One region of the Streptomyces sp. NPDC052042 genome, then DNA from elsewhere that is predicted to be linked to it. Evidence: riboswitches for the same ligand, from Rfam matches in the RefSeq annotation. Region 1 holds a riboswitch; each other region holds the start of a gene.
The links. A riboswitch is a leader RNA that binds a small molecule or an ion and turns the genes downstream of it on or off. The one in region 1 is predicted to bind thiamine pyrophosphate.
Positions count from the first base shown of each region.

Region 1 (7,169 bases):
TCCGCGTACTGCTGGGTGTAAGGGTCGGCGGCGTACTGCTGTCGGCCGCCGAAGACGTCGTAGCCGTCGCCGTAGCCGTCGTACGGGGGGTGGCCGCCCGAGGTGCCACCCCCGACGTAGGGGTCGGAGTAGGCGGCGTACTGCTGCTGTCCGCCCGTGCCGTAGTCGTACGACGCGGCGAAGGAGTCCCGGCCGCCCGGGGCGTCCTGTCCGGACGGGAACGGACCATGGCCGGTGGCGAACGGGTCATGGCTCGTGGCGAACGGATCATGGCCGGTGAGGAGGTCCTGGCCAGGCGCCGGGTACCCGGCGGGGCCGGTGCCGCCGTCGTACGCGGCGTACCCCGGCTGCGACAGCATCCCCGTCTGGTCGTCGTGACCGCCGTCCCGCACCGCCCGGGCGTGGTCGGAGTAGACGCCGTACTGGCCGGTGTCGTCGGGCAGCGGCTCCGGCTCGTAGACGGCGGTGGCCGGGGACTCGGGCTGTACCTGCGCGGGGGCCTGCCCGTTCTGCTCCGCGTCCGCGTCAGCCCCCTTGGGCGCGGGTGCCGCCCTGCGGGCGCCCCGGCCCTTCCCGGCGCGGCGGCGACGGCTCTCACGGGGGCCCTCCCCCAGCGCCCAGCCGGTGGAGAAGCCGCGCCGGAAGGACAACGTGACGTACGACTGGCCGACCGCGAACGCGATCGTACCGGCGGCGATCACCGGCACGGACGGCAGCAGCACGCCGACGACCACGCAGAGGAAGCCGGTGAAGGCCAGCAGGCGCCAGCGAAGGCGCGCCTTGTACTGCAGGAGCACCTCGCCGAGCAACCACAGCGCGACGATTCCGAACGCGATGTAGAGGACCGTCCAGCCCATGCCCGCCCCCTCCTACGGCCACCGCCCGGGGTCGTGGCGGGTACGGCCGGTCACAACTGCTTGTGCAGTCCGAGATTCTCGTGGATTTCGAGCGTCGCCGTCGAGTTGTTGAGCGTGATGAAGTGCAGTCCGGGCACACCTTCGGAAAGCAGCTTCGCGCAGAACCGCGTTGCGAAGTCGATACCAATGGAGCGTACAGCGGCGGGATCGTCCTTGACCTCGAGGATGCGCTCTCTCAGCGACGACGGGACGGAGGCGTTGCTGAGCTGGGCGAACCGCTCGAGCTGCTTGACGCTGGTCAGTGGCATGACCTCGGGAATGATCGGAGTTTCGCAACCCGCGGCGACCACTCGGTCACGCATGCGCACATAGTCGTCCGGATTGAAGAACATCTGGGTGATCGCATAATCGGCACCGGCGCGGCACTTTTCCACGAAATGCCGGATGTCGGTGTCCCAGTCGGTGGAGCGCGGATGCCTCTCGGGAAATGCCGCGACCCCCACACAGAAATCGCCGGATTCCTTGATGAGCCGGACGAGGTCGGCCGCGTACCGGACGCCCTGCGGGTGCTCGACCCATTCACCCATCGGGTCGCCCGGCGGGTCGCCGCGCACGGCCAGGATGTTCCTGATCCCGGCGTCGGCGTACTGCCCGACCATGTTGCGCAGTTCGGCGACGGAGTGGTTGACGGCGGTGAGGTGCGCGACCGGGGTCAGGGTGGTGTCGGCGGCGATCTCCTGCGTGGCCTTGACCGTCCCCGCCCGGGTGGAGCCGCCGGCGCCGTAGGTCACGGAGACAAAGCTCGGCCGCACCGCCTCGACGCGGCGCAGGGCGTTCCAGAGGTTCCGCTCGCCCTTCTCGGTCTTGGGCGCCCAGAACTCGAAGGAGTACGAAGGCTCGCCGGTCGCGAGAAGTTCACGCACCGTGGGGGCGTGATCCGTCCTGGTGGTAGGTGTGCCAAGGGCCATACGGGCAGGTTAACCAGAGTGCGCGGACCACAGGACCAGACCAGCGCTAAATGTCCGGATTGCGCGTTTGTTTGTCCATCCTTCGGACATCCGGCCGGCCCACGCTTCGATACGTGCCACCGATCGCACGGCGGCGCGGTCCGGATCGCGCCCCGGCGCGGCCCCGGACCGAGTCCGGTTCACGGGCGGTCCGGACCTCCGTCCGCCCCGGGCCGGGACGCGGGCACACCTCCCGCTCAGGCTCCGGCGCGGGCCCTGATCCTTCCGGCGAGTTCGGCAGTGGCCGCGGCGGGGTCGTCGGCCTCGGTGATCGCCCGGACGACGACCACCCGGCGCGCCCCGGCGTCCAGGACCTCGTCGAGATTGCCCGCGTCGATCCCGCCGATGGCGAACCAGGGCCGCCGGGTGCCGAGCGAGGCGGCGTACCGCACGAGGTCCAGCCCCGGCGCGGGCCGTCCGGGCTTGGTCGGGGTGGGCCAGCAGGGCCCGGTGCAGAAGTAGTCCACGCCGGGCTGGGCAGCGGCCGCGTCGACCTCGGACTCGGCGTGGGTGGAGCGGCCGATCAGCACGTCGTCGCCGAGGACGGCGCGGGCCGCAGGGACCGGCAGATCGCCCTGGCCGAGATGGAGCACATCGGAGCCGATGGCGTGCGCGACGTCGGCCCGGTCGTTCACCGCGAGGAGCTTGCCGTGGCGCTTGCAGGCGTCGGCGAAGACCGCGAGGTGTTCGAGTTCCTCGGCGGCCTCCATGCCCTTGTCGCGCAGTTGGACGATGTCCACCCCGGCGCCGAGAACGGCGTCGAGGAAGGCCGGGAGGTCCCCTTGGCGCCTGCGGGCGTCCGTGCACAGGTAGAGCCGGGCGTCGGACAGCTGTGCGCGAGGCGTGGACATGATGCGATTCCCCCCGAAAGAGCGTGAGCGGTGGTGGTCGGAGCGGGGCCGGGTGCGGGCCGTCGGACCCGCACCCGGCCGGCGGTCACCGGTTCAGACGGCGAGCGCCTGGGCGCGGCGCTTCACCTCCGTGCCGCGATTCTCGCTCAGCGCCTGGGCGGGGGTGCCCGGCAGGGTCGGATCGGGGGTGAAGAGCCACTCCAGCATCTCTTCGTCGTTGAAGCCGTCGTCCCGCAGCAGGGTCAGGGTGCCGGAGAGGCCCTTGACCACCTTGTTGCCGGCGATGAAGGCGGCCGGCACCTGGAGCGCCCGGTTCTCACCTCGGCGCACGGCGATGAGCTGACCCTCCTTGACCAGCTGCCGCACACGTGTCACCTCGACGCCGAGCTTCTCGGCGATGTCGGGGAGGTGGAGCCAGGCGGGGACGAGAGCATCGGTTTTCGTGTCAATCTCGGTCACGGGACAAGCGTGCCATCCCGGACCGACAGTCGGTAGCCGGGCCGACCGTACGGGCGGTGCCGGTACGCCGTCAGAGGGTCGTCGACTTCAGGGGTACGGAGGGGTCGGCGGCCCGCACCGGGTCGATCCGCGCGCCCGCCTCGACGAGCCTGCGGCCCTGCGCCAGGTCGCGGGGGCGGCCGACGGCGAGGACCGCGACCAGGACGCCGTCGCGCAGCCAGCACACCGACCAGGCGGGGTCCGCGGGATCGCCGCGCCACAGCAGGGTGTCGGCGCCCTCGTGGTGGCCCGCGTACTGCACGAACCGGTCGAACTGCTCGGACCAGAAGTACGGGACGGGGTCGTAGGCGGGCGGAGCCGGGCGGTCCCCGTCCGCCGCGACGATGCCCGCCGCGACGGTCCGGGGGCCCTGGAGCGCGTTGTCCCAGTGGTGGACGAGCAGGCGCTCGCCGTACCGGGCGGAGGGGAACGAGGCGCAGTCCCCGACCGCGTACACGTCGGGCAGCGAGGTGCACAGCGCGGCGTCGGCGGTCACCGATCCGTCGGGGCCGAGACCGATGCCGGAGCCGGCCAGCCAGCCGGTGGCGGGGCGGGCGCCGATGCCGACGACGACGGCCCCGGCCGGGATCTCACGGCCGTCCGCCAGGACCACCCGGCCCGGTTCGACCCGGTCGACCCGGGCGCCGGTGAGGAGTTCGGCGCCACTCTCGGCGTACCAGGCCGCCATCGGGGCGGCGACCTCGGCGGGCAGCGCGCCGGCCAGCGGCCGGTCGGCGGCCTCCAGGACGGTGACCGTGCAGCCGGCGGCGCGGGCCGCGGTGGCGAACTCGGCGCCGATCCAGCCCGCGCCGACGACCACGACGTCATGCCGTTCGTCGAGGACGGGCCGCAGCCGGGCCGCGTCGTCGAGGGTGCGCAGCAGATGGACGCCGGGAACGCCCTCGGTGCCCGGCAGGACGACCGGTTCCGCTCCGGTGGCGATCACCAGCACGTCGTAGGGGACGGGGCCGGACGCGGTGTCGAGCTCGTGCGCCGCGGCCCGCAGGCCGGTGACGTCGAGGCCCAGCCTCAGCTCGATGTCCAGTGCCTCGAAGTCGATGTCGAAGGCGGAGCCCTCGGCCTCGCCGAGCAGCACCGCCTTCGAGAGTGGGGGCCGGTCGTAGGGCTGGTGGGGCTCGGCGCCGATCACCGTGACGGGACCGGTGAAGCCCTGCTCCCGCAGGGCCACGGCCGTCTGCACGCCGGCCATGCCCGCGCCGGCGATGACGACGCGCCGTTCCGGACGCTTGGACTGCTGCGACTGCTGCTGCTCGCTCACCTGTACACCATAAGCACCTGACAGGACGTCAAGGCAGGGGGAGTTCCTCCACGGCGCTGGTGCCGCTGCCCGCCTGCGACTCCCATTCCCACCGCTCCTCCAGCCTCACCCGGCCGTCCGGGAGGTCGGCGACGGTGGAGACGCAGTGGCCGCAGGACGTCGTTCCGTCCTGCCCCAGCTGGACGTACCGGAAGTCCAGGACATCGCCGTCGCGGGTGCCGACGAGATGGCCGCGGACCACGTCGCCGCCCGCGTACTCGGCCCAGATCCGCCCCTCCTCCTCGTGGTACGTGAAGCGGGTGCGGGTGCCGACCTGGCCGGGTGCCTGGTCGGCGACCGGCGAGAGGACGAGTCCGTCGAGCGAACGGGCCATGACTGCTGCTCCCTTACCGGGTCCGGCGGACGGGGTTTAGGGTGGCCACGGTAAGACACTCGCGGGAGCCCGGACGCAGCGGGCTGAGAGGAAGGCTGGAGCGGCCTTCGACCGTACGAACCTGATCCGGGTCATGCCGGCGAAGGGAGGGGCTGGACGCCCATGCGTTCTTCTCGGAACGGGGACCCGTCCGAGGTCCTCGGCAACGGATCCGGCGCCCCGGCGGCCGGGTCCGACGTCCTCGTCATCGGGGGCGGGATCATCGGGCTGGTCACCGCCTGGCGGACCGCGCAGCGCGGACTGCGCACCGCGGTCGTCGACCCCGAACCGGGCGGCGGGGCCGCCCGCGTGGCGGCCGGGATGCTGGCCGCCGTCACCGAACTCCACTACGGCGAGGAGCTGTTGCTGGGGCTGAACCTGGCCTCGGCCGCCCGCTATCCGGACTTCGTGGCGGAGTTGGAGGAGGCGAGCGGCCTGGACACGGGCTTTCGCACCTGCGGCACGCTCGCCGTCGCGCTGGACTCCGACGACCGGGCCCATCTGCGGGAGCTGCACGCCCTGCAGCGGCGTTCGGGTCTGGAGTCGGAGTGGCTGACGGGACGCGAGTGCCGTCGCCTGGAGCCGATGCTCGCGCCGGGTGTGCGCGGCGGGCTGCGGGTCGACGGCGACCACCAGATCGATCCGCGCCGGCTGGCCGCCGCGCTGCTCACCGCGTGCGAGCGGGCCGGGGTGGTCTTCCACCGCGCCCGGGCGGAGCGTCTGACGGTGGTGCGCGACCGGGCCGCCGGGGCCGTGCTCGCCGGGGGCGCGAAGCTCGTCGCCGGCCGGGTGGTGATCGCCGCGGGCAGTCTCAGCGGCCGGCTGCCGGGCCTGCCGGCCGGGGTCGCGCCGCCGGTCCGGCCGGTGAAGGGGCAAGTGCTGCGGCTGACCGTGCCCGCCCCGTACGCGCCCTTCCTCTCCCGGACGGTCCGGGCCCTGGTCCGGGGCGGCCACCTCTACCTCGTACCGCGCGAGAACGGCGAACTGGTCGTCGGCGCCACCAGCGAGGAGATGGGCTGGGACACCACCGTCACCGCGGGCGGCGTCTACGAGCTGCTGCGCGACGCCCACGAGCTGGTGCCCGGCATCACCGAGCTGCCGCTCGTCGAGACCCGGGCCGGTCTGCGCCCCGGTTCCCCCGACAACGCCCCGCTGCTGGGCCCCACGGCGCTGCCCGGCCTCCACCTCGCGACCGGCCACCACCGCAACGGCGTCCTGCTCACCCCCGTCACCGGCGATGTCATGGCGGCGTCGCTGGCCGACGGCGAGCTGCCCGAGGTGGCCCGCCCCTTCAGCCCGCACCGCTTCTCGCCCGCCGCCGACGCCGTACGTCAGGAGCAGCCCGCATGACCGAGCCCGCGCCCACCCCCGGTTCCGCGTCCGTCCCCGTCTCCTCCCCCGATGCCTCCGCCGATCCCTCCCGCGCCGCCGTCTCCGTGTCCGTGAACGGGGAGGTCCGGCTCCTCGCCGCGGGCACCACCCTGGAGGCCGTCGTCGCCGGGCTGACCTCCGCCGGCTCCGGTGTCGCGGCGGCCGTCAACGAGAGCGTCGTACCGCGCGGGCAGTGGCCCGCCACCGCGCTCCACGACGGCGACCGGGTCGAGATCCTGACCGCGGTCCAGGGAGGCTGACCGTGTCCGATGACCTCTTCGCCCTCGGCGACACCACGTTCGGCTCCCGGCTGATCATGGGCACCGGCGGGGCTCCCAGCCTGGATGTGCTGGAGCGCTCCCTCGTCGCCTCCGGCACCGAGCTGACCACCGTCGCGATGCGCCGCCTCGACCCGACCGTGCAGGGCTCGGTGCTCTCCGTGCTGCGGCGGCTCTCCATCCGCGTGCTGCCGAACACGGCGGGCTGCTTCACCGCGGGCGAGGCCGTGCTGACCGCCCGGCTGGCCCGTGAGGCGCTCGGCACCGACTGGATCAAGCTGGAGGTGGTCGCCGACGAGCGGACCCTGCTGCCCGACCCGGTCGAGCTGCTGGATGCCGCCGAGACCCTGGTGGACGACGGTTTCACCGTGCTGCCGTACACCAACGACGACCCGGTGCTGGCCCGCCGTCTCCAGGACGTGGGCTGCGCGGCGGTGATGCCGCTCGGCTCCCCCATCGGCTCCGGCCTCGGCATCCGCAATCCGCACAACTTCCAGCTGATCGTGGAGCAGGCCCGGGTACCGGTGATCCTCGACGCGGGCGCCGGGACGGCCTCGGACGCGGCGCTGGCGATGGAGCTGGGGTGCGGGGCGGTGATGCTGGCCTCCGCCGTGAC
Region 1 covers NZ_JBIUBU010000001.1:338,819-345,987, forward strand. The annotation lists gene ACIHCL_RS01475 (hypothetical protein) at 1-857, opposite strand, end outside; gene metF (methylenetetrahydrofolate reductase [NAD(P)H]) at 908-1,825, opposite strand; gene thiE (thiamine phosphate synthase) at 2,062-2,715, opposite strand; gene ACIHCL_RS01490 (Rv2175c family DNA-binding protein) at 2,809-3,174, opposite strand; gene ACIHCL_RS01495 (NAD(P)/FAD-dependent oxidoreductase) at 3,245-4,423, opposite strand; gene ACIHCL_RS01500 (hypothetical protein) at 4,521-4,865, opposite strand; TPP riboswitch at 4,917-5,030, shown strand; gene thiO (glycine oxidase ThiO) at 5,028-6,254, shown strand; gene thiS (sulfur carrier protein ThiS) at 6,251-6,535, shown strand; gene ACIHCL_RS01515 (thiazole synthase) at 6,538-7,169, shown strand, end outside.

Region 2 (7,169 bases), on a different contig from region 1:
GGGACACCGTCCAGGTCAGGGCCGTGCCCGAACCCCGGCCGGCCCGCGATCCGGAGCTCGGGCCGCTCTACGTCGTCGGCGACGTCCACGGCTATCTGGACGAACTGCTCGCCGCCCTCGCCGAACAGGGCCTCATCGACTCCGACGGCCGGTGGGCCGCGGGCAACACCCGCCTCTGGTTCCTCGGTGACTTCACCGACCGCGGCCCGGACGGCATCGGCGTCATCGACCTCGTGATGCGCCTGTCCGCCGAGGCCGCCGCCGCGGGCGGGTACTGCAAGGCGCTGATGGGCAATCACGAACTGCTGCTCATCGGCGCCAAACGGTTCGGCGACACGCCGGTGAACTCGGGCGCCGGCACCGCCACGTTCCAGGCCGCCTGGCTGCTCAACGGCGGCCAGAAGAGCGACATGGAGCGGCTCCAGGACGTCCACATCCAGTGGATGTCCCGCCTCGACGCGATCGTCGAGGAGGACGGGCATCTGCTGATGCACTCCGACACGACGGCGTACCTCGACTACGGCACCACCATCGAGGACGTCAACGACACCGTGCACGCCATTCTCACGCGCAATGACGCCGACGAGTGCTGGGACCTCTTCCGCAAGTTCACCAAGCGCTTCGCCTTCCGTGACGAGGCGGGACCGCAGGCCGTGCGGGAGCTCATGGCCGCCTACGGCGGACAGCGCATCGTCCATGGTCACAGCCCCATCCCCTATCTCCTCGGCGAGGTGGGGTCGGAGGACGGAGAGGACAGTTCGGGCCCCGAGGTCGAAGGCCCGCACGTGTACGCCGACGGGCTCGCCATCGCCATGGACGGCGGAGTGACCATGGCCGGAAAGCTGCTGGTCGTCCAACTCCCCCTGCATGACTGACGGTTTTCCGGGAAAACGCATCCACGACCTGACCACGCCGAGCACCGGGCCCTTTTCCGGAAAGCCCCTGTCACCCCGTGCCGAGGGCGCTCTACCATCGGCGTATCCGTAGCAGGCTCTCCTCCGTTCCGCCCGACTGCCCGGCACCAACGGGCGAGCGGGCGAGCGGGCCCGACGGAGCATCGGGGGATGCCCATGAACAGCGCTCCGCATCTGCTGACCGAGGACCGCCCCGAGTACGAGCGGATCCTCGACGACGCACTGCGCCATGCCCATCGGCGACCGGACCTGGCCGCGGTCGGCGAACGGCTCAACGCCGTGCAGCTGCGCACCATGGCGCTGGCCGCCACAGAAATGATCACCGCGACGGCCGCCACCGAGTACGACCACTACGTGAGGGTCCGCGAGGAACTGCGCGGCGCGGCCGACGAAGACCATCCGGGCCCGGGATCCGCCGCGGACCGCGACATCGGTTCGGGCGCCGGCGCGGGAGCGGTCGTCACGGTCCTCGCGCCCGTGCTTGCTGGCACCGCCGCGTTCATATTCCTGCTGGTCGGCTATCTGCTGAAGCTGCTCAGTCCGCCGCCCGCCTTCGCCTCGACCATGGTCACCGCCGGCTGGTTCTTCGCTGTGGTCATGGCCGCCGCCATCCTGGTCGCCGCCGTCGGGCTGCTGATCACCGCACTGCGCAACGGCTCCGCGTCGGAGAACGCCATACGCGACGAGATCGAGCTCCCGGAGGACGTGGCGCGCGCCCGGGAGGCATGGCGCCACGCGCTGCTGGAACGCGGCATCCTGCCGTTCCTGCGCGACGCCCTCGACGACCCCGGGGCCGCGTCCGCCTCGCGCACACCGCAGCGCTCGCCGAACCGCATCCCGAAGGTCGGCTACAGCCGCCCCGACTTCTCCGGCCCGGACGAGGGCCCGGCCGCCGGCCCCCGCCCGACCTTCACCAGCCCCGACTTCACCGGCCCCGACTTCTCCGGATCCGACTTTTCCGGCCCCGAGCGGGAAGAGGCATGACCAGGAGGCCGGGCCCTCCCCTCCCCCGGTCCCGGTGACGGGCGCCGCACGCGCCCGCGCCGAGTCACACGTCCCAGGACCTCGGCCGCCCCTGCCCCTCCCACTCGGGGCGGAGCAGCGAGAACACCGCGAGGTCGTGCCGCCGCCCGCGATGCAGGCATGCCGAGCGGCTCACCCCCTCCTGGGTGAACCCCGACGTGCGCAGGACGGCGAGCGCGGCCGCATTGTCCGTGTGGGCGGCGGCCCGCAGGCGGTACAGCGGAAGCTCCCCGAACGCCAGGTCCGTCAGCGTGTCCAGGACGTCCGTGCCATGTCCGCGACCGCGGTACGGCGAGGAGATCAGCACCTCGACATCGGCGGTGCCGTCGGCGAAGTCCTGGTCGGTGAGGGCCGCGCGGCCCACGGGGCTGCCGTCGGCCAATACGACGAGGAAGTCGTCGCGGTCATGGTCCTCCCCATCGCGCTCGATGAGCTCGCGCAACGAGGCGAGCGAACGCGGCCAGACCCCCATCTCATGGGTGGTCGACGGATCGGATCGCCACTCCTGCAGCAGTTCGGCGTCATCGACCTCGACGGGGACGAAGGCGATCCCGCGTCCGCGCCAGCACGGTGGACGACCCCCTTCCTCCCCCGCCCCCGCCGTTGCCGCCATTTCCATCGCTCTGTCGCTCATGTGGGGATGCTACGGAGAAGGGACGCTCGCGATCAGCCGGTTTTTCACTCCGGCGGCGCCCCCGTCCGGCCGGTGAGAAGGTCGGCCACGAGGGTGTCATCCGGATCACTCCCGGGCCGCCCCCCTGGTCGGGACCGATCACACCGGGGCGACCGAGGCAGGCCGAACGGCGAAGCGCCGTCTCGAAGCGAGAGCTTCCAGACGGCGCCGCATCCATATCAGTCGGCCAGCGGCAGGTAGATCCGGTTACCCGAGGCCGCGAACTCCTTGGACTTCGCCAGCATCCCGGCCTCGATCTCCTCCGGCGTGGCCTCCGCGTCACCGCCGAACTGCTCTGTGATGTTCCTACTGATCTTCATCGAGCAGAACTTCGGGCCGCACATCGAGCAGAAGTGCGCCGTCTTCGCCGGCTCGGCCGGCAGCGTCTCGTCGTGGTACTCCCGTGCCGTGACCGGGTCGAGCGCCAGATTGAACTGGTCCTCCCAGCGGAACTCGAACCGGGCGTCGGAGAGCGCGTCGTCCCAGTCCTGCGCCCCCGGATGCCCCTTGGCGAGATCCGCCGCGTGGGCCGCGATCTTGTACGTGATCACGCCGGTCTTCACATCGTCCCGGTTCGGCAGCCCGAGGTGCTCCTTGGGCGTCACGTAGCAGAGCATCGCCGTGCCCCACCAGGCGATCATCGCCGCGCCGATGCCCGAGGTGATGTGGTCGTACGCCGGGGCGACATCGGTGGTCAGCGGGCCGAGCGTGTAGAAGGGCGCCTCCTCGCAGACCTCCTGCTGGAGGTCGATGTTCTCCTTGATCTTGTGCATCGGGACATGGCCCGGCCCCTCGATCATGGTCTGGACGCCGTACCGCTTGGCGATCGTGTTCAGCTCACCGAGCGTGTGCAGTTCGGCGAACTGCGCCTCGTCGTTGGCGTCCGCGATGGAGCCGGGGCGCAGCCCGTCGCCGAGCGAGTACGTCACGTCGTAGGAGGCGAGGAGTTCGCTGAGTTCCTCGAAGTTCTCGTAGAGGAACGACTCCTCGTGGTGCGCGAGGCACCAGGCCGCCATGATCGAGCCACCGCGCGAGACGATGCCGGTCTTGCGACGGGCGGTCAGCGGAACATGCGCCAGGCGTACGCCGGCGTGCACCGTCATGTAGTCGACGCCCTGCTCGGCCTGTTCGATAACGGTGTCCTTGTAGATCTCCCAGGTCAGCTCCTCGGCCTTGCCGTCGACCTTCTCAAGGGCCTGGTAGAGGGGCACGGTGCCGATCGGCACCGGGGAGTTCCGCAGTACCCACTCACGGGTGGTGTGAATGTTGCGGCCGGTGGAAAGGTCCATGACCGTGTCGGCGCCCCAGCGCGTCGCCCACGTCATCTTCTCCACCTCCTCCTCGATGGAGGACGTCACCGCGGAGTTGCCGATGTTCGCATTGACCTTCACCAGAAACCGCTTCCCGATGATCATCGGCTCGGTCTCGGGGTGGTTGACGTTGGCCGGCAGTACGGCGCGGCCCGCGGCGATCTCCTCGCGAACCACCTCCGGGTCCACGTTCTCCCGGATCGCCACGTACTCCATCTCCGGGGTGATCTCGCCCCGCCGGGCGTACGCGAGCTGGGTCACCGGCCGCCCGTCCCGGCTGCGGCGCGGCAGCCGGGGGCGGCCGGGGAAGACCGCGTCGAGATTGCGCAGCCCTTCCCCAAGCTCTCGGCTCCGCTCGACCAGGGGAGACCCCATTCGCGGCGAGGTGTGCCTGAGCCCGTCGTCCTCGGGGCGGACGGGGCGGCCCGGGTATTCCTCGGTGTCGCCGCGCGTGGTGATCCAGTTCTCCCGCAGCGGCGCGAGTCCGCGGCGGACGTCGGTCTCGACGGCGGGATCGGTGTATGGCCCCGACGTGTCGTACAGCGTCACGTCCTTGCCGTTGGTGAGGTGCACCTGACGGACCGGCACACGGATGTCGGGGCGCGAGCCCTGGACGTATCCCTTGTGCCAGCCGATGGACTTCCCGGCCTCGTCGCTCTGGCTGGAGGCAGGCGTGCGTGCGTCCGATGTGGTCATGAGACCTACTCCCTACGCCGGCATTACCCGGTAACAGGTTCGGCGGTCGGCGCAGCCCTTCCCGTACGGACGTACGGAGATCAGCGCCCTCTCAGCCCGGTGCTCCGAGCTCCCGCGTGTGCAAAGGTTCCTCCACGCTAGCGCCCTGTCCAGCAGAATGAACAGAGGGCCCCCTTGCTTCCTTGCGATGATCGCCCTGTGACGTCCCTCCCCAGCGTTTCCGAACCTCCGAGCCATCACCAGGGCCCTTCACACGGCCATACGCACAGCCACGGCCCCGCCGCGCCCGTCTCCAGGCATCTGCGGAAGGTCATCGCCGCCGTACTGATCCCGTTCGCCGCCGCCGTCGTCGTCGGACTCCTGGCGCTCTGGCCGGGCAGTGCGCCACCGCACGAACGGACCGGTGTCGGCTTCGACCAGCAGACCCAGCAAGGCAGGGTGGTGAGAATCGACAAGGTGAACTGCGAGGAGGTGAACGTCGCCCAGCTGCCGACCGGCGGCGAGGCCACTCCGCCGACGGCGGGCCGTTCCGGGCGGTGTGAGAAGGCCACCATCGAGGTGACGACCGGTCAGGACAAGGGGCGGAGATTCGTTGAAGTCGTGCAGCCCGACGCGCCGCGCCAGTTGCGCGAGGGGCAGGGCGTGGTCGTGGCCTACGCCCCGGACGCACCCCGGGATCTGCAGTACTCGGTGACCGATGTGAATCGGAAGTTCCCGATGGCACTTCTGGCCGGGATCTTCGCGCTGGTCGTGGTCGCGGTGGGCCGGATGCGCGGGGTGACGGCCCTGATCGCGCTCGCGGTGTCGTTCGCCGTACTGACCCTGTTCATCCTCCCGGCCATACTCCAGGGCTCGAATCCGCTGGTCGTCGCGGTGGTCGGGGCCAGTGCGATCATGCTGATAGCGCTCTACGCGTGCCACGGGCTCACCGCCCGCACCTCGGTCGCGGTGCTCGGCACCTTGATCTCGCTCCTGCTGATCGGGCTGCTCGGATCGCTCTTCATCGGCTGGGCGAGCCTGACCGGAAACACCGACGACAGCACCGGCCTCATCCACGGCCTGTATCCGGACATCGACATGAGCGGCCTGCTGCTGGCCGGCGTCATCATCGGTTCGCTCGGGGTACTCGACGATGTGACGGTCACCCAGACGTCGGCCGTCTGGGAACTGCACCAGGCCAACCCGACAATGGGCGTGCGGCAGCTGTACCGGGCAGGAATCAGGATCGGGCGCGATCACATCGCCTCGGTCGTCAACACGCTGGTGCTCGCCTACGCCGGGGCGGCGCTTCCCCTGCTGCTGCTGTTCTCGATCGCCCGGAGCAGCATGGGGACGGTGGCCAACAGTGAGCTGGTGGCGGAGGAGATCGTACGAACGCTGGTCGGTTCGATCGGACTGGTCGCCTCCGTGCCGGTGACGACGGTGCTCGCCGCGCTGGTCGTCTCCGCGGACCGCACAGGGCTCGGCGCGGAAGCCGGAGCTCCAGCACCCGTACGGACCGGAAGGGGCCGCCGCCGCAGGGCGAAGCCGTGAGAGCCTCGGAGCGGAGACCGGCCGGCCGACGGAGAACACCCCACTACGGAGAGTGATTCACCCGTTCGGCGAGTGTCATGTTCGACCGGCGGACGCCGGCCGGGGGGCACCGCGCCCCTCAACCGGCGTTCTGCTCCTCGGCGAGGATCCTGCCCAGGGCCTCCTCCAAACTTCCCTCGAAGTCACCCAGCGTGCGCTCCTGCCCGAGCGGAACGAGTTTGTCGGTCCGGTCGAGAAAAGCCACGAGCGGCGCCGAACCGGCCCGGAAGAGGGCGCGGTCGGCGCCCACCTGGAGCCGAATGTGCACATCGGAAAGCCCTTCGGGATCCGTGGGTCCGATATGCACATCGCCGTCGCCACTGGGGCTGTTGAGACCGTCGAGCAGCAACTCACGGCCGAACGCCCAGGTGACCGGAGCGTCACCGGGCAGATGGAAGGTCATCCGAACCGCATACGGATCACACACTTCGTACCGGAGTTCCACCGGGATCCGGAAAGAGAGCTCCTCGGAGACGAGGAAGCTCATCATGACCTCTGCTTGAACCGACTCGCGCATCGTTCAACCCCGCAGTAGATGAATCTGGCCAGGAATGATCCCCCATGGCCCTATTGACGCCATCGTGGTGCACGCGATAGCAGATCACAAGGAGTGATTTTTCAGATACTGATAGAGAACACGAATGAACGCAAGAGGCTAGACACTTCGCCACGTAGTTGTTCGACTGCGGGGAGCAATCGATGCTCTTGTTCCAGGGGTACCGAAATCGCCATCGCGGCGGCGGTGAAGCCGGCGGTGATCGGAATGGCCGCGCAGACCGTTCCCAGGACGTACTCCTGCCGTTCGACGACAGGTTCCATTCGTTCCAGCGACCTCAACCGCTCAAGGAACGTCTCGCGGTCCTTCACCGAATAACAGGTCAGCGGCCGTACCGGATAACGGTCCAGATGGTCCTCACGCGCCTTCTCGTCCAGCCGGCTCAGCAGACACTGGCCGAGCGCGTGGGCGTGCCCGGTCTCCCG
Region 2 covers NZ_JBIUBU010000010.1:17,020-24,188, reverse strand. The annotation lists gene ACIHCL_RS18160 (metallophosphoesterase) at 1-875, shown strand, start outside; gene ACIHCL_RS18155 (hypothetical protein) at 1,065-1,898, shown strand; gene ACIHCL_RS18150 (GNAT family N-acetyltransferase) at 1,963-2,571, opposite strand; gene thiC (phosphomethylpyrimidine synthase ThiC) at 2,790-4,616, opposite strand; TPP riboswitch at 4,609-4,742, opposite strand; gene ACIHCL_RS18140 (YibE/F family protein) at 4,815-6,149, shown strand; gene ACIHCL_RS18135 (SsgA family sporulation/cell division regulator) at 6,268-6,705, opposite strand; gene ACIHCL_RS18130 (IclR family transcriptional regulator) at 6,807-7,169, opposite strand, start outside.
Region 2: linked by a shared signal. The riboswitch ahead of thiC (phosphomethylpyrimidine synthase ThiC) and the one ahead of thiO (glycine oxidase ThiO) in region 1 are both predicted to bind thiamine pyrophosphate.

Region 3 (7,169 bases), on a different contig from region 1:
CAGCGCGAACGCCTCGCCCTGGTCGTGCGTGACGGCCAGCACCGTCGTACCCAACCGGCCGAAGAGCGTGCGCAGTTCGACGACGAGGCGCTCACGCAGACCCCGGTCGAGCTGACCGAGCGGTTCGTCGAGCATCAGCAGCTTGGGGCGCGGGGCGAGCGCCCGCGCGAGGGCGACCCGCTGCTGCTCGCCGCCGGAGAGCGCGGTGACGGCCCGTCGCTGGGCGCCGGGCAGGCCCACCAGGTCGAGGAGTTCGCCGACCCTGCGCTCCTGGTCGCGCCGGGCCACCCCGTGCATCCGCAGCCCGAACGCGACGTTGGCCCCGACGTCCCGGTGGGGGAAGAGCTGGTGGTCCTGGAACATCAGGCCGAGCCCGCGCCGGTGCACCGGCACCCCCGTCTGGTCCGCCCCCTCCAGCAGCACCCGGCCGCCGTCGGTCGGCTGCAGCCCGGCGACGACCCGCAGCAGGGTCGACTTGCCGCTGCCGCTCGGCCCCAGCACGCAGACGATCTCGTGCTCGTCGACCTCCAGGTCCACCCGGTCCAGCGCGGTCCGGTCGCCGAAGCGAACCGTGGCCGAGTCCAGTGTCAGCATCGTCAGAACTCCCCGGCCCGGTCCGTGCGGATACGTTCGAGCAGCAGCAGCGAGACCGCGCACACCGCCATCAGAATGGTGCTGAGGGCCATCGCCTGGCCGTAGTTGAGCTCCCCGGCCCGGCCCAGCAGCCGGGCCACCGCGACCGGCAGCGTCGGCCGGTCGGGCCGTGCGATGAACACCGTCGCGCCGAACTCGCCGAGCGACACGGCGAACGCGAAACCGGCCGCGACCAGCAACGCCCGCCGCACCATGGGGAGATCGACCTCCCGCCAGGCCCGCAGCGGCGACGCCCCGAGCACCGCGGCCGCCTCCCGGAGCCGTCCGTCCACCGCTCGCAGGACCGGCAGCATGGTCCGTACGACGAAGGGCACGCCGACCAGCGCCTGGGCGAGCGGCACCAGGATCCACGACGTGCGCAGGTCCAGCGGCGGCTTGTCCAGGGTGATCAGGAAGCCGAAGCCGACGGTGACGGCGGACACGCCGAGCGGCAGCATCAGCAGCGCGTCGAGACCGCGCACGAGCCGACCCGCGCGCCGGGTCAGCGCGGCGGCGGCCAGCCCGCCGACGACCAGCGCGATCACGGTCGCGACCAGCGCGTACGCCACGGAGTTCCCGATCGCTTCGAGCGGTGCGACCAGGAAGGTACCGCCGCCCGCGTCCACGGACCCGAGGGTTCGGTAGTAGCCGAGGCCGTGGCCGCCGGGGGTGGCCAACGAGCGTTCCACCAGCACCGCGAGGGGCAGCAGGATCAGCAACAGCACGGTCAGCAGCACCGCGCCCAGCAGCGCCCGCTGCCCCGCCCCGCGCGGCCTGCGCGCGGTCTGTGCCGGATCGACCAGCCGCAGCGCGGTCTCCCTGCGCCGCACCGTCCAGGCGTGCACGGCGAGGATCGCGCCCACCGCGGCGAACTGCACCAGGGTCAGCACGGCGGCCGTCGGCAGGGCGAGGAGCTGGGCGGTCTGCCGGTAGATCTCCACCTCCAGCGTGGCGAACCCCGGACCGCCGAGGATCTGGACGACGCCGAAGGAGGTGAAGGTGAAGAGGAAGACCATCAGCGCGGCGGCGGCCACGGCGGGCGCGAGGGCCGGCAGTGTGACCCGCCGCCAGGCCGCGAAGCGTCCGGCGCCCAGCACCCGGGCGGCTTCCTCCTGCCGCGGGTCGAGTTGCGCCCACAGCCCGCCGACGGTCCGCACGACCACCGCGTAGTTGAAGAAGACGTGGGCGAGCAGGATCGCCCACACGGTGGTGTCGAGGCGCACGCCCCACAGTTCGTCGAGGAGCCCGCCACGCCCCACCAGCGCCAGGAACGCCGTTCCGACGACGACGGTCGGCAGGACGAACGGCACGGTGACGACCGCCCTCAGCAGGTTCTTCCCGGGGAAGTCGAGGCGGGCGAAGACATAGGCGCCGGGCAGCGCGATCAGCAGTGTCAGCGCGGTCGAGGCCAGCGCCTGCCAGGTGGTGAACCAGAGGACCTCCCGGATCTCCGGCCGGGCCAGCACTTCTCCGATCCGGCCGAACTGCCAGACGCCGTCCGCCTTCAGTCCCCGGCCGACGATCGCGGCGACGGGATGGGCGAAGAACACCGCGAAGAACGCGACGGGCAGGGCCATCAGGCCCAGCCGCGCCGCGCCCGCGCGCCTGGCCGCCGCAAGCACAGCGTCCGCGCGCCCGGTGCGCGGGCGCCGACCCGTGCCGTCCGCGCCCTTGCCCTCCGCGCCCGTTCCGTGTGCGGCGGACGCGGCTACTTCACGACGAGCGAGGACCACGACTGGACCCACTGCTCACGGTTCTTGGCGATCAGGTCGGGGGCGACGGTCTTCGGCTCCTGGACGGTCGCGCCGAACTTCGTGAACAGCTCCGGGAGTTCCGCGTCCGCGACGACCGGGTTCACGAACATGTTGAGCGGCATGTCCTCCTGGAAGCGCTTGCTGATCAGGAAGTCCAGCAGCGCCTTGCCGCCCGCCTCGTTCTTCGCTCCGTTCAGCAGACCCGCGAACTCGATCTGCCGGAAGCAGGTGCCGGTGGCGACCCCGGTCGGGGCCTCGGTCGGCTGCGGCTTCGCGTAGAGCACCTCGACCGGCGGGCTGGATGCGTACGAGACGGCGAGGGGCCGGTCGGCCTTGGCCTTCTTGCCTCCCGCGGAGCCGGAGAACTCCTCGTTGTACGCCTGCTCCCAGCCGTCGACGACCTTGACGCCGTTGTCCTTCAGCTTCTTCCAGTAGTCCTGGTAGCCCTTCTCCCCATAGGCGGCGACGGTGCCGAGGAGGAAGCCGAGACCCGGCGACGAGGTCGCCGCGTTCTCGATGACCAGGAGGTTCCTGTACGCGGGCTTCGCCAGGTCGTCGAAGGTCCGCGGCGGGGCGAGCTTCTTGTCGGCGAAGTACTTCTTGTCGTAGTTGACGCAGACGTCGCCGGTGTCGACGGGCGTGACACGGTGCTCGGCGTCCAGCCGGGTGGCGGCCGCGACCCGGTCGATGCCCTTCGCCTCGTACGGCGTGAAGAGGCCGCTGTCGAGGGCGCGGGAGAGCAGGGTGTTGTCGACGCCGAAGAACACGTCCCCGCGCGGTGAGCCCTTGGTCAGGATCTCCTGGTTGAGCGCGACACCCGCGTCTCCGCTCTTCAGGACCTTGACGGTGTAGCCGGTCTCTTCGGTGAACTGCTTGAGCACGGCGTCGGAGGCGTTGAAGGAGTCGTGGCTGACGAGCGTCACGGTCTTCGGGCCCGGGCCCTTGGCGCCACCGGAGCCGGAGGACGACGTGTCGGAACTCCCGCACCCGGCCAGGGCCGTGACGCCGAGCGACGCGGCGACGGCCGTGGCCGCGAGACGCACGGTGCCCATGGTCCTGCGCGTGGTGGTCATGGTGGATTCCTCCTGGGTTTTGGCCAGGAAGAGACGCGGCCCCACCCGCGGAAAGCGGGCAGGGCGCTACAGCATGAGTTGGTGACCGAACTTCCTACCCGGAATGACCCGGGCGAGGTTCAGAGGGTCTGCGGACGACCGGTCTCCCGGTGCCGCACTCTCAGCGCTGTGGCGCTCCCCTGTCGGAATATGAAGTTGATTTCCGGACCAGGTTACACGGGCCGTCCGACCGGCCCGCCGGGGCCTCGGCGCTCGGGCGTGCACCGGCCCGGAACACCCGGCCGGCCCCGGTATCCGTGCTCGCTTCGCCCGGTCGGCCCCGGGAGCCGGTCGGCACCGGCCCCGGCACACACGAGCGCCCGTCGGCCCGGGATCCGGGCGGTGCGGTCCGGCCCGGCTGCCTGCCGGGCGCCGGTCCGCCCCGGCGCCCGCACTCCGTGCCGCTCGGTCTCAGCGCTCGGCCGCCGCGAGCTGCCCGCAGGCTCCGTCGATCTCCTGGCCTCGGGTGTCCCGTACGGTCACCGGCACCCCGTGTGCCGCGATGGCCTCGACGAACGCCTTCTCGTCCTCGGGCCGGGAGGCGGTCCACTTGGAGCCGGGCGTCGGGTTCAACGGGATGAGGTTGACGTGCACCCGCTTGCCCTTGAGCAGCCGACCGAGCAGATCGCCGCGCCATGCCTGGTCGTTGATGTCCCGGATCAGGGCGTACTCGATGGAGACCCGGCGGCCGGACTTCTCCGCGTACTCCCACGCGGCGTCCAGCACCTCGCGCACCTTCCACCGGGTGTTCACCGGAACGAGGGTGTCGCGCAGTTCGTCGTCCGGTGCGTGCAGCGAGACGGCGAGGCGGCACTTGAAGCCCTCGTCGGCGAAGCGCAGCATCGCGGGCACCAGGCCCACCGTGGAGACGGTGATCCCGCGCTGCGAAAGCCCCAGCCCGTCCGGCTCCGGATCGGTCAGCCGTCGGATCGCGCCGACCACGCGGTTGTAGTTGGCCAGCGGCTCGCCCATACCCATGAAGACGATGTTGGAGAGCCGTGCCGGACCGCCGGGAACCTCGCCGTCGCGCAACGCCCGCATGCCGTCCACGATCTGGTGGACGATCTCCGCGGTCGACAGGTTGCGGTCGAGGCCCGCCTGTCCGGTGGCGCAGAACGGGCAGTTCATCCCGCATCCGGCCTGGGACGAGATGCACATCGTCACCCGCTCGGGGTAGCGCATCAGGACGGACTCGACGAGGGTCCCGTCGTGCAGCTTCCACAGCGTCTTGCGGGTGGTGTCGTCATCGCAGCTGATGTGGCGGACCACGGACATCAGCTCGGGGAACATCGCCTCGGCGAGCCTGTCCCGCGAGCCGGACGGGATGTTGGTCCACTCGGCCGGGTCGAGCGCGTACCGCGAGAAGTAGTGCTGCGAGAGCTGCTGGGCGCGGAACGGCTTCTCGCCGATGGCGGCGACCGCCTCCTTGCGCTCGGCGGGCGTGAGGTCGGCGAGGTGCCGCGGCGGCTTCTTGGCTCCGCGGGGCGCGACGAAAGTGAGTTCTCCGGGCTTAGGCATGGTCCGTCCAGTGTCGCAGACGGAACGGCGAGGGCCCGCCGCCCTGTGGACAGCGGGCCCTTGCCGGAGAACGCCCTGGTCGGAACCGGTCGGACCGGCCCCGGGCTCAGCCGGAGCCGACGAACAGCACCAACAGCAGCCAGACCACCGGAGCGGTCGGCAGCAGCGAGTCCAGCCGGTCCATGATCCCGCCGTGCCCCGGCAGCAGCGTGCCCATGTCCTTGATGCCGAGGTCACGCTTGATCATCGACTCGCCCAGGTCGCCGAGGGTGGCGCTGACGGCGACCGCGAGCCCCAGCAGCAGCCCCTGCCACCAGGAACCCCCGTCGATCAGGAACTGCATGCACAGGGCGCCCGCGACCATCGCGAAGGCGACGGCCCCGAAGAGGCCCTCGCGGGTCTTCCCGGGGCTGATGCGCGGCGCGAGCTTGTGCTTCCCGAAGCGCCAGCCGACGGCGTACGCCCCCGTGTCGCTGACCACGGTCAGCAGCAGGAAGGTGAGCACCCGCTGCGGCCCGTCGTCCGCGGCCAGGAGCATGGCGACGAAGGTGGCGAGGAACGGCACGTAGAACGCGGCGAACACACCGGCCGTGACGTCCTTGAGGTAATCCTCCGGCGGCTGGGTCATTCGCCAGACGAGCACCGCGAGGGCGGTCAGCGCCACGGCCACCCAGGCGCCCTCGGCGCCCTTGACGTATCCGGCCACCACCATCGCCGCGCCGCCCACCGCCAGCGGCGGAAGCGGTGCCTTGATGCCCTTGCGCTCCGACAGCCGGGAGGTGAGCTCCCACAGGCCCACGACGACCGCGACGACGATCACCCCGACGAAGACGGCCTTGACGACGAAGAGGGAGGCGACGATGACGGCGCCGAGCCCCACCCCGACCCCTATGGCGGCTCGCAGGTCACGGCCCGCACGTTTCTTCTGCGGGGGCGGTGGCGCGGTGGGCATGGGCTCCTGCGGCTTCTCGTCGCGGAACAGGGGGCCGCCGCTCAGGCGTACGCCCCCCTGCTCCCGGTCATCACGGTCGTCGGCGTCTCCACCTGCGTACGGAGCGTCGCCCGCGTACGAGGTGTCCGCCACGACGGGCATGGGCCGGGTCTGCTGGGCGTCATGCACATCGTAGGCGGGACCCGCCGGGGCGGCAGCCCGCATCTCGGGCGCAGCCCACTGACCGGCTCCCGGCGCAGCGCCCCAGGAAGAGTCGTTCATCAGATTTCGAGCAGCTCGGCTTCCTTGTGCTTGAGCAGCTCGTCGACCTGTGCGACGTACTTCGCGGTGGTGTCGTCGAGCTCCTTCTCGGCGCGACGCACCTCGTCCTCGCCGGTCTCCTTGTCCTTGACCAGCTTGTCAAGCGCTTCCTTGGCCTTGCGGCGCACGGCGCGGATGGAGATGCGGGAGTCCTCGGCCTTGGTTCGCGCGACCTTGATGTAGTCGCGGCGGCGCTCCTCGGTGAGCTCCGGGAAGGTCACCCGGATGATGTTGCCGTCGTTGCTCGGATTGACTCCGAGGTCGGAGTCACGGATGGCCTGCTCGATGTTGCGCAGCGCACTCTTGTCGAACGGGGTCACCACGGCCATGCGGGGCTCGGGAACCGAGAACGAGGCGAGCTGGTTGATCGGGGTCAGTGCGCCGTAGTAGTCGGCGACGATCTTGTTGAACATCGCCGGGTGGGCACGGCCGGTACGGATCGCGGCGAAGTCCTCTTTCGCGACGACGACGGCCTTCTCCATCTTCTCCTCGGCCTCGAGGAGGGTTTCTTCGATCACCACGTGCTCCTGCGTGTCTTGGGAGGGCCCGGCGTGCTCGGGCCCGCGGATCTGCGTCGCGTCCTCACCTGCACGGTGTCCGACCGGCAGGCCGTTGTCCATCCTTCGGAGGGGCCGTGCCTGGGATTGCCCGCAGGTCCCGGACCCCGCCCGCGGCTCCCCGGATGGTTCCCCGGCTCTCAGGCCCGAGTGCCCTGGTCACTCACGAGCGTGCCGATCTTCTCACCCTTGACCGCGCGGGCGATATTGCCCGCGGCCGTCAGCTCGAAGACGAGGATCGGCAGATCGTTGTCACGGCAGAGCGTGATGGCGGTGGCGTCGGCGACCTTGAGATCGCGGGCGAGCACCTCGCCGTATTCGAGCGCGTCGAACTTCACCGCGT
Region 3 covers NZ_JBIUBU010000003.1:397,823-404,991, reverse strand. The annotation lists gene ACIHCL_RS09170 (ABC transporter ATP-binding protein) at 1-594, opposite strand, end outside; gene ACIHCL_RS09165 (ABC transporter permease) at 597-2,210, opposite strand; gene ACIHCL_RS09160 (thiamine ABC transporter substrate binding subunit) at 2,342-3,460, opposite strand; TPP riboswitch at 3,534-3,651, opposite strand; gene rlmN (23S rRNA (adenine(2503)-C(2))-methyltransferase RlmN) at 3,911-5,017, opposite strand; gene ACIHCL_RS09150 (phosphatidate cytidylyltransferase) at 5,124-6,230, opposite strand; gene frr (ribosome recycling factor) at 6,230-6,787, opposite strand; gene pyrH (UMP kinase) at 6,967-7,169, opposite strand, start outside.
Region 3: linked by a shared signal. The riboswitch ahead of ACIHCL_RS09160 (thiamine ABC transporter substrate binding subunit) and the one ahead of thiO (glycine oxidase ThiO) in region 1 are both predicted to bind thiamine pyrophosphate.